2 regions of the Ensifer sp. Root31 genome follow, and region 2 is predicted to be linked to the other one. Evidence: riboswitches for the same ligand, from Rfam matches in the RefSeq annotation. Region 2 holds a riboswitch; the other holds the start of a gene.

Region 1 (3,455 bases), on a different contig from region 2:
CGACTCGGCATAGGCCTGCACCGTGTCGTAGCCTTCGAAATCCGGTGCCTGGGGCAGGTAGCGAACGGTCGAGGACGGATGGCGGAAGACCTCGCCCGATTGCGCTTCGGCAAGACCGGCGGCGATCTTCATCAGCGTCGATTTGCCGGAACCGTTGCGCCCGACAAGGCAGATGCGATCCCCCGGCTCCACCTGCAGGTTGGCGCCGGCCAGAAGCGGCGTGCCACCGAAGGTCAGGAAGATATCGTCGAGTTTCAGAATGGGAGGCGCCAAGGCTCAGGCTCCGGAAAGGTCATAGGGGCGGGCGAGAACGATCGCCCGGCCGGTGTCGAGGGAAATGCGAAGGGGACCCTCCGCGACATTGGAAACGGTGCGCGAAGACCCGAACGGCAACGTGAAATCGGTGAGCGGATAACGCGCGTTGACGATCGTAAGCCCGATGAGATCGGTCAGTCCGAGGATCGAGAATAGGCTGCCCTTCGGCAGATCGATTTCGATCTCGCCTGCAAGCAGCGGATAGGCCTCCTCCTCACCCGAGGTCATGAACACCGGCAACCCACGTTCGGCCAGCGAAGCAGCCTGAAGCAGGTGCAGGAAGGCATGGTCGCTGCGTGATCCTCCGAGCGCGCCGGCAAAGATCAAGGCTTCGGCGCCACGCGACAGCGCCGCCTCGACAGCGATTTCGCCATCGGTCGCAGCCTTGGCGGCGGGATAGGGCTCGCGCGGGACATCGGCAAATTCCGCGAGCAGCGCCTCCTCGGTCGAATCGAAATCGCCCACCCAGACGTCGGGGGTCACGGATAGCACCCGCGCATGCCGCATGCCGCCATCGGCCGCAACGAAGCGGCTGCCTGCGAGCTGGCGCGCAAGGCGATCGGTCGGGGTCAGTGCACCGCCGAGCAGAATGGTGAAGGTGGATCGGGCCATGGCAAAGCCCATAGCGCAAAGGCACGGGCAAGGAAAAGCAAGAAAACCGAACAAGGGCGCGATCCGGCGATTTTGCGTCCTCGTTGTCAGTGATCTTCGGGCAAGGTATCGGGAAACAGCATCTCCGCATAGATCCCGGGGTTGGAATCGGGGATCTCGATGGCGCCGACCGTGCGTCGGTAGAATTCGGCCGGGCCGACGCCGCCGATGATGGCGTAACCGTAGCCTGCGTCACGCATCGCCGTCAGGCTCACGCGCAAGAGCGCCTCGCCGATCCCCGTCCGCGCATGGCCTCGTCGACGCCCGTCGGCCCGAAGAAACCGAGCGCTGTGACATCGTGGCAGGCAAAGCCGACGATCCGGTCCTCGAACACCGCGATGTGCATGCACGTCGGCGTCGATCTGAAGGCCGCCTCCGCCTCGCCCGCCCAGCCGGAGCCAAATGTCTGCTCGATCCAGGGAACAACAAGCTTCGTTCGGGTGCCATTGCGCGGTGAATGCCGATACCGTCAGCAAGCGGTGATCTCGCTTGTGCCGGCAGTGCATAAAGGCGAACGAGCATGTCAGTCATCGCAGGCTCCTTCGGCGTCTGCAAACTCTGCCGACGATTTTACCCCATGCGCCGCGGCGCGAAAATGCGGGGCGGGCGCTTTTGCCGTCCTCAAACTTCGCTTGCCATCAAACCGGCTCGGCGGTAAATCTCTACCCGCTCTAACGGGGTGCCTTCCGACCGCATGGCGGCCGAAGGCTGAGAGGCGTTGAACGCCAACCCGCGGAACCTGATCCGGCTCATACCGGCGGAGGGATTAGACGCGATCGGATCGATACGCCCTTTTCCCATGCAACATCATTTTTAGGGAGAGGTGCCTGCCATGTCCAATTCATCGCAACTCAAGGTTCTTAGCCGGCTAGCGCTTGCCGCGACGGCAGGACTTGTCTTCGCGGCCAATGCCGTTGCTGCCGACAAGACGCTGACCGTCTACACCTATGAAAGCTTCATCACCGAATGGGGGCCGGGTGCCAAGGTCGCCGAAGCTTTCGAGAAGACCTGCGAATGCAAGGTCACCTATGTCGGCGTCGCCGATGGCGTCGAGCTTCTGACCCGCCTCAAGCTCGAAGGCGCGGCCTCCAAGGCCGACATCGTGCTCGGCCTCGATACAAACCTCGTCGCCGAGGCCAAGGCCACCGGCTTCTTCGCGCCGCACGGCATCGAGCCTGCCCACGTCAAGGTACCCGGCGACTTCACCGACGACACCTTCCTTCCCTATGACTACGGCCATTTCGCCGTCGTCTACGACACCCAGACCTTGAAGACGCCGCCGAAGAGCCTGAAGGAACTGGTCGAAGGCGACGCCTCTCAGAAGATCGTCATCGAGGATCCGCGCACCTCGACGCCGGGCCTCGGTCTGCTTCTCTGGGTCAAGGCCGTCTATGGCGACGAAGCCGGCGCCGCCTGGGCCAAGCTCAAGGACAGGGTACTGACCGTAACGCCGGGCTGGTCGGAAGCCTATGGCCTCTTCACCAAGGGCGAAGCGCCGATGGTGCTTTCCTACACCACGTCGCCCGCCTACCACATGGTGGCGGAAAACACCGACCGCTACCAGGCGGCCGAATTCTCGGAAGGTCACTACATCCAGATCGAAGTTGCCGGCATGACCAAGAGCGCCAAGGAGCCGGAGCTTGCCAAGCAGTTTCTCGCCTTCATGACCGGCCCGGAGTTCCAGTCGATCATTCCGACGACCAACTGGATGATGCCGGTCGCGGCGACCAAGGAGCCGCTGCCGGAGGCTTTTAGCAAGCTGGTCAATCCGGAGAAGACTTTCCTGCTGCCGTCGGAAGAGGTGGCGGCGAACCGCAAGGCCTGGATCGACGAATGGCTGGCCGCCATTAGCAAGAACTGAGGCGCATTTGTTCGCGCCTGCCGAAAATCGCATCACGATGACCGCCGGGACTTTAAGTCTCGGCGGTATCCTGCTGTTTGTCGGCCTGGCGATTGCAGCCCTTTTGCTCCAGAGCGGTGACTTCGGCAACAGCGTGCTGTTCGATGCCTATATCTGGCGGGTAACGCGCTTCACCTTGCTGCAGGCGAGCCTTTCGACGCTGCTTTCCGTTGTTCTTGCCATCCCGATCGCACGGGCGCTTGCGCGCCGGCCGAGCTTTCCCGGCCGCGTCTGGGTTCTGCGGGTGATGGCCCTGCCGCTCGGCCTGCCCGTGCTTGTCGGCGCGCTCGGGCTGATCGAGATCTGGGGCCGGCAGGGCGCGCTCAACACCGCCCTCGCCGGCCTCGGGCTGCAGCAGCCGATCAGCATCTACGGCCTTTTCGGCATCCTGCTCGCCCACGTCTTCTTCAACATGCCGCTTATCGCACGTCTCTTTCTCGCCGGGCTCGAGCGCATCCCTTCGGAATACTGGAGAACCGCCGCCAATCTCGGCATGCCGCCAGCCGCACTCTTCCGCTTTGTCGAGTGGCCGGTCCTTCGGGGATTGCTGCCAGGTGCTGCCGGCCTCGTCTTCATGCTCTGCGCCACC
Region 2 (3,455 bases):
AGGGTGGCTGCCTGACCCGGCGGGACAACTGGAAAAGAGCGGCCTTCTTTTAGGGCTCTGGGGGAAGACCGCTAGCAATCTCAGCAACGACTAAATATCGAACTAAATCTGATGATTGGCGAGAACAATTCGCATTTAAGGAAAGGAGCGGCTAAGGAGTCGTCTCGTTTCCGCTGTCGTCCCCGCGGCGCCTTTTATAAGCGCCGCTTCTCTGTGGGCTCTGAGCCGGATTCCCCGCTACCAGCAGCAGTTCGACGCACGCAAATCTCAACTTTTGCTCACTTGGAGCCAATTAAAGATTTCGCTATCTTTCTCTCTTCGGTGAAGGCGGTAGCTCAAGAAGGGAGGTCTAAATGGCTATTCACTTTGACCAGTCAGGTTTTGAACTCGCACCCGAACAGCTCGATACACTTCAAAGGATATTCGATCGCATTTGCTTCGAAACGAGGATCCCGCGCCAAGACATCCGCGCTGGCCGCCTCGCAAAATTCCTGATGGATGAATTTAGGTTCGGCAATACGGATGAGTTGGCGTTAACAGAGTGCGGTCGCTGGTTCTGTAGGCGGGCGAGCCCAACACGTCGAATTCAGAGCGAACAGCAACCGACCAGTATGCTGCACTAGGCGATGTGTTGCTCAACACCGCAGATTGACGCGCTGCCCCACTCTGGGCCCTCGACTGGGATCACACTACGCCAAGCATACTCCGGTCGGCGTGGCCGCGCAACGGCCACGCCGTCATCGAGATGCCCCAGAGACAGCTGAAAATATTCCGCATCCGAGACCCGATCTGATATGCATGTGCTCGTTAATTCAGCGCCGGCGTCGGTCCCCAGACCTCGCGATCGAATCGGCACGTTCATGTCCGAGCTGCGAGCAGCAGGCGGCGTGACTTATCGAGACCAAACATGTCGCCATAGCGATCGAGCGCGACCATGACGGAGGTGAAGTTGCTTGCATTGACCGCCCTTTCGCGGCCGAGCGAATTTTCTGCACAGATATGGCGCCATTCGGATTTCCTTTTTACTGGGTGCTGGCCATTTTCCGACCGGGCTTGCACCGTGAACCACTCAAAACGGGGGACTCTCATGGATGCAGGACGGCGCCCTACCGAGGAGAAATGGTCGAACTGCATGAGCACGTTGATCGCCGTGGCTCTCATCGCCTCGGGCGCGCCCGCGCAGGCGGACACGACGGTGTGCTTGGGAAATGTGTGTACTGTCACTTCCAGGGACGGCACCAACCATGAAAGGTCTCTGAGCGATATCAATGAAGAAGCGAGAAAGGAATCGCTTGAGAACATTCGAGACATTGATTGTAGTGTGGCAGACGATGCCTCCACTTGCCTGAAAGCAAAACTCACGCTGCAGCGCCTTTTCTACTAAACGCATGCTCCTTGATGCCTTCCCGCCGCTAGACGAGTGCGAGGCCCGCCGCATTGATGCGCCGGTTCATGTTGCTCCTCTCAGCGCGATACGCGTTGAGATGTGCTCTAAGGCATGCGGATGACGTTTTAGCCCCGTTGGGAATGAACCAACAACGCTTGACAAAGCACGGCATTGGCCGTTCAACTCGGTTCATTCACCAGGGGAGTCCCGACAAGGGGCTGAGATATTGCTGGGCGGATCGGCTCCTTCGACCGCAGCGCAATGACCCGTTGAACCTGATCCAGTTCATGCTGGCGGAGGGACGGTGGGAACGACGGCAGTTGCAACAGCTCCTTTGCGATCGCGTGGACGTGTCTCTATCTTTCCAGCGCCAAGATCTGGGTCTCCAAACGTCAAGGTTGGAGCCGACCAATGGTCTTTTCAGATGTCGTACACGAGCCAAACCGCGGACATAGACGGCAACATCGGCGCCCGTTAGCGGTGCGGCGCATGGATGAATGGCCCTACAGCTCCGGCCAGGTAACAGCTCGAACGGCTGCCAAATGAGGCAGGTGCTGATCAGCGGAGCAGGTGTCGTCGGCCTTGTCACCGCATACGAACTGGCGCGACGCGGCATTGAGGTCGACGTCTTCGAACGTTCAAAACGGATTGGCGCCGGCGCATCCTGGTTTGCCGGCGGCATGCTGGCGCCCTGGTGTGAGCGCGAAAGTGCCGACGAGAAAGTCGAACGCGTCGGCGCGACAGCCATCGAGTGGTGGAAGACGGCGCTGCCCGACAAGGTCGTGCAAGAGGGGACACTTATCGTCGCCGCCGCGCGCGATACACGCGAGCTCGATCGCTTCGCGGCGCGAACCATAGGGCACAGATGGCTTGATGCAGACCAGATAGCCGAACTGGAACCCGATCTCGCCGGCCGTTTTTCTCGTGCACTCCACTTCCCGAGGGAAGCGCATCTCGATCCGAGAGAGGCGCTGTCTTCACTCCATGACACATTAATGGCCATGGGGGTGCGTTTTCATTTCGGCCAGGCGACCGATGCCACCGTCGATCGCCGTGTCGATTCGCATATTGACTGCACAGGCCCTGCCAGGCTCCCGGATGACGCGGCACTGCGGGGCGTGCGTGGCGAGATGCTCTATCTGCGCACCGGCGACATTCAACTGTCGCGTCCAGTGCGCTTCTTGCATCCTCGACACCCCATCTATGTCGTTCCACGCCGCCAGGGCGTCTTCATGGTCGGGGCAACAATGATAGAGAGCGAATTGTCCGGTCCTATCACTGCACGGTCGCTGATGGAGCTCTTAAACGCAGCCTACGCCCTGCACCCGGCCTTCGGCGAAGCGCAGATCACCGAAACCGGAACTGGCATTCGCCCCGCCTACCCCGACAATCTGCCAAGGATCACGAAAAGCGGTTCGATCTATTCCGTGAACGGTATGTATCGGCATGGTTTCCTGCTCTCGCCGGCTCTTGCGCACGACGTTGCCGAACTTCTGCTCAACCCGGACCACAGATCGGAGTTCTATGATGAACCTTAACGTCAATGGCGAAGAGCACGAGGTCGCCTGCTCGACGCTCGCCGAACTGATGGCTGCACTCGACTATGAAGGAAGCTGGCTGGCGACCGCTGTCAACGGCGAACTCGTTCACGCGGCCGACCGCGATCGATGGCGCTTACGCGATCATGATCGCATCGAAATTCTCTCGCCGATGAAAGGTGGCTGACCATGCTGCAAGTCTACGACACGGAAATCACCTCCCGACTGCTCCTGGGCACAGCGGGCTATCCATCTCCAGCCGTGCTTTCGGACGCCGTGCGGGCTTCAGGGACACAAATCATCACGGTCTCGTTGAGGAGAGAGACGGCCGGCGGCAAAGCCGGAGGTGCGTTTTTCGAACTGATCCGCGAGCTCGGGACGAAAATACTGCCGAACACCGCCGGCTGCCACACCACCAAGGAGGCGGTGCTCACTGCTAAGATGGCGCGCGAGGTTTTCGAGACGAACTGGATCAAGCTCGAAGTGATCGGCAATCACGACACATTGCAGCCGGATGTGTTCGCGCTGGT

Evidence for each region. A riboswitch is a leader RNA that binds a small molecule or an ion and turns the genes downstream of it on or off. The one in region 2 is predicted to bind thiamine pyrophosphate.
Region 1: it holds a riboswitch for thiamine pyrophosphate, as region 2 does, so the genes downstream of both, thiB (thiamine ABC transporter substrate binding subunit) here and thiO (glycine oxidase ThiO) in region 2, are expected to answer to the same signal.

What each region holds. Positions count from the first base shown of each region.
Region 1 covers NZ_LMCO01000045.1:253,387-256,841, forward strand. Annotated here, with positions in the region: gene ASD00_RS30325 (ABC-F family ATP-binding cassette domain-containing protein) at 1-273, opposite strand, end outside; gene ASD00_RS30330 (thiamine diphosphokinase) at 277-927, opposite strand; partial or broken gene ASD00_RS30335 (GNAT family N-acetyltransferase) at 1,014-1,497, opposite strand; TPP riboswitch at 1,632-1,749, shown strand; gene thiB (thiamine ABC transporter substrate binding subunit) at 1,799-2,827, shown strand; gene thiP (thiamine/thiamine pyrophosphate ABC transporter permease ThiP) at 2,859-3,455, shown strand, end outside.
Region 2 covers NZ_LMCO01000042.1:66,909-70,363, reverse strand. Annotated here, with positions in the region: gene ASD00_RS28740 (hypothetical protein) at 354-623, shown strand; gene ASD00_RS28735 (hypothetical protein) at 859-1,134, opposite strand; gene ASD00_RS28730 (hypothetical protein) at 1,133-1,384, shown strand; TPP riboswitch at 1,576-1,707, shown strand; gene thiO (glycine oxidase ThiO) at 1,930-2,925, shown strand; gene thiS (sulfur carrier protein ThiS) at 2,915-3,112, shown strand; gene ASD00_RS28715 (thiazole synthase) at 3,115-3,455, shown strand, end outside.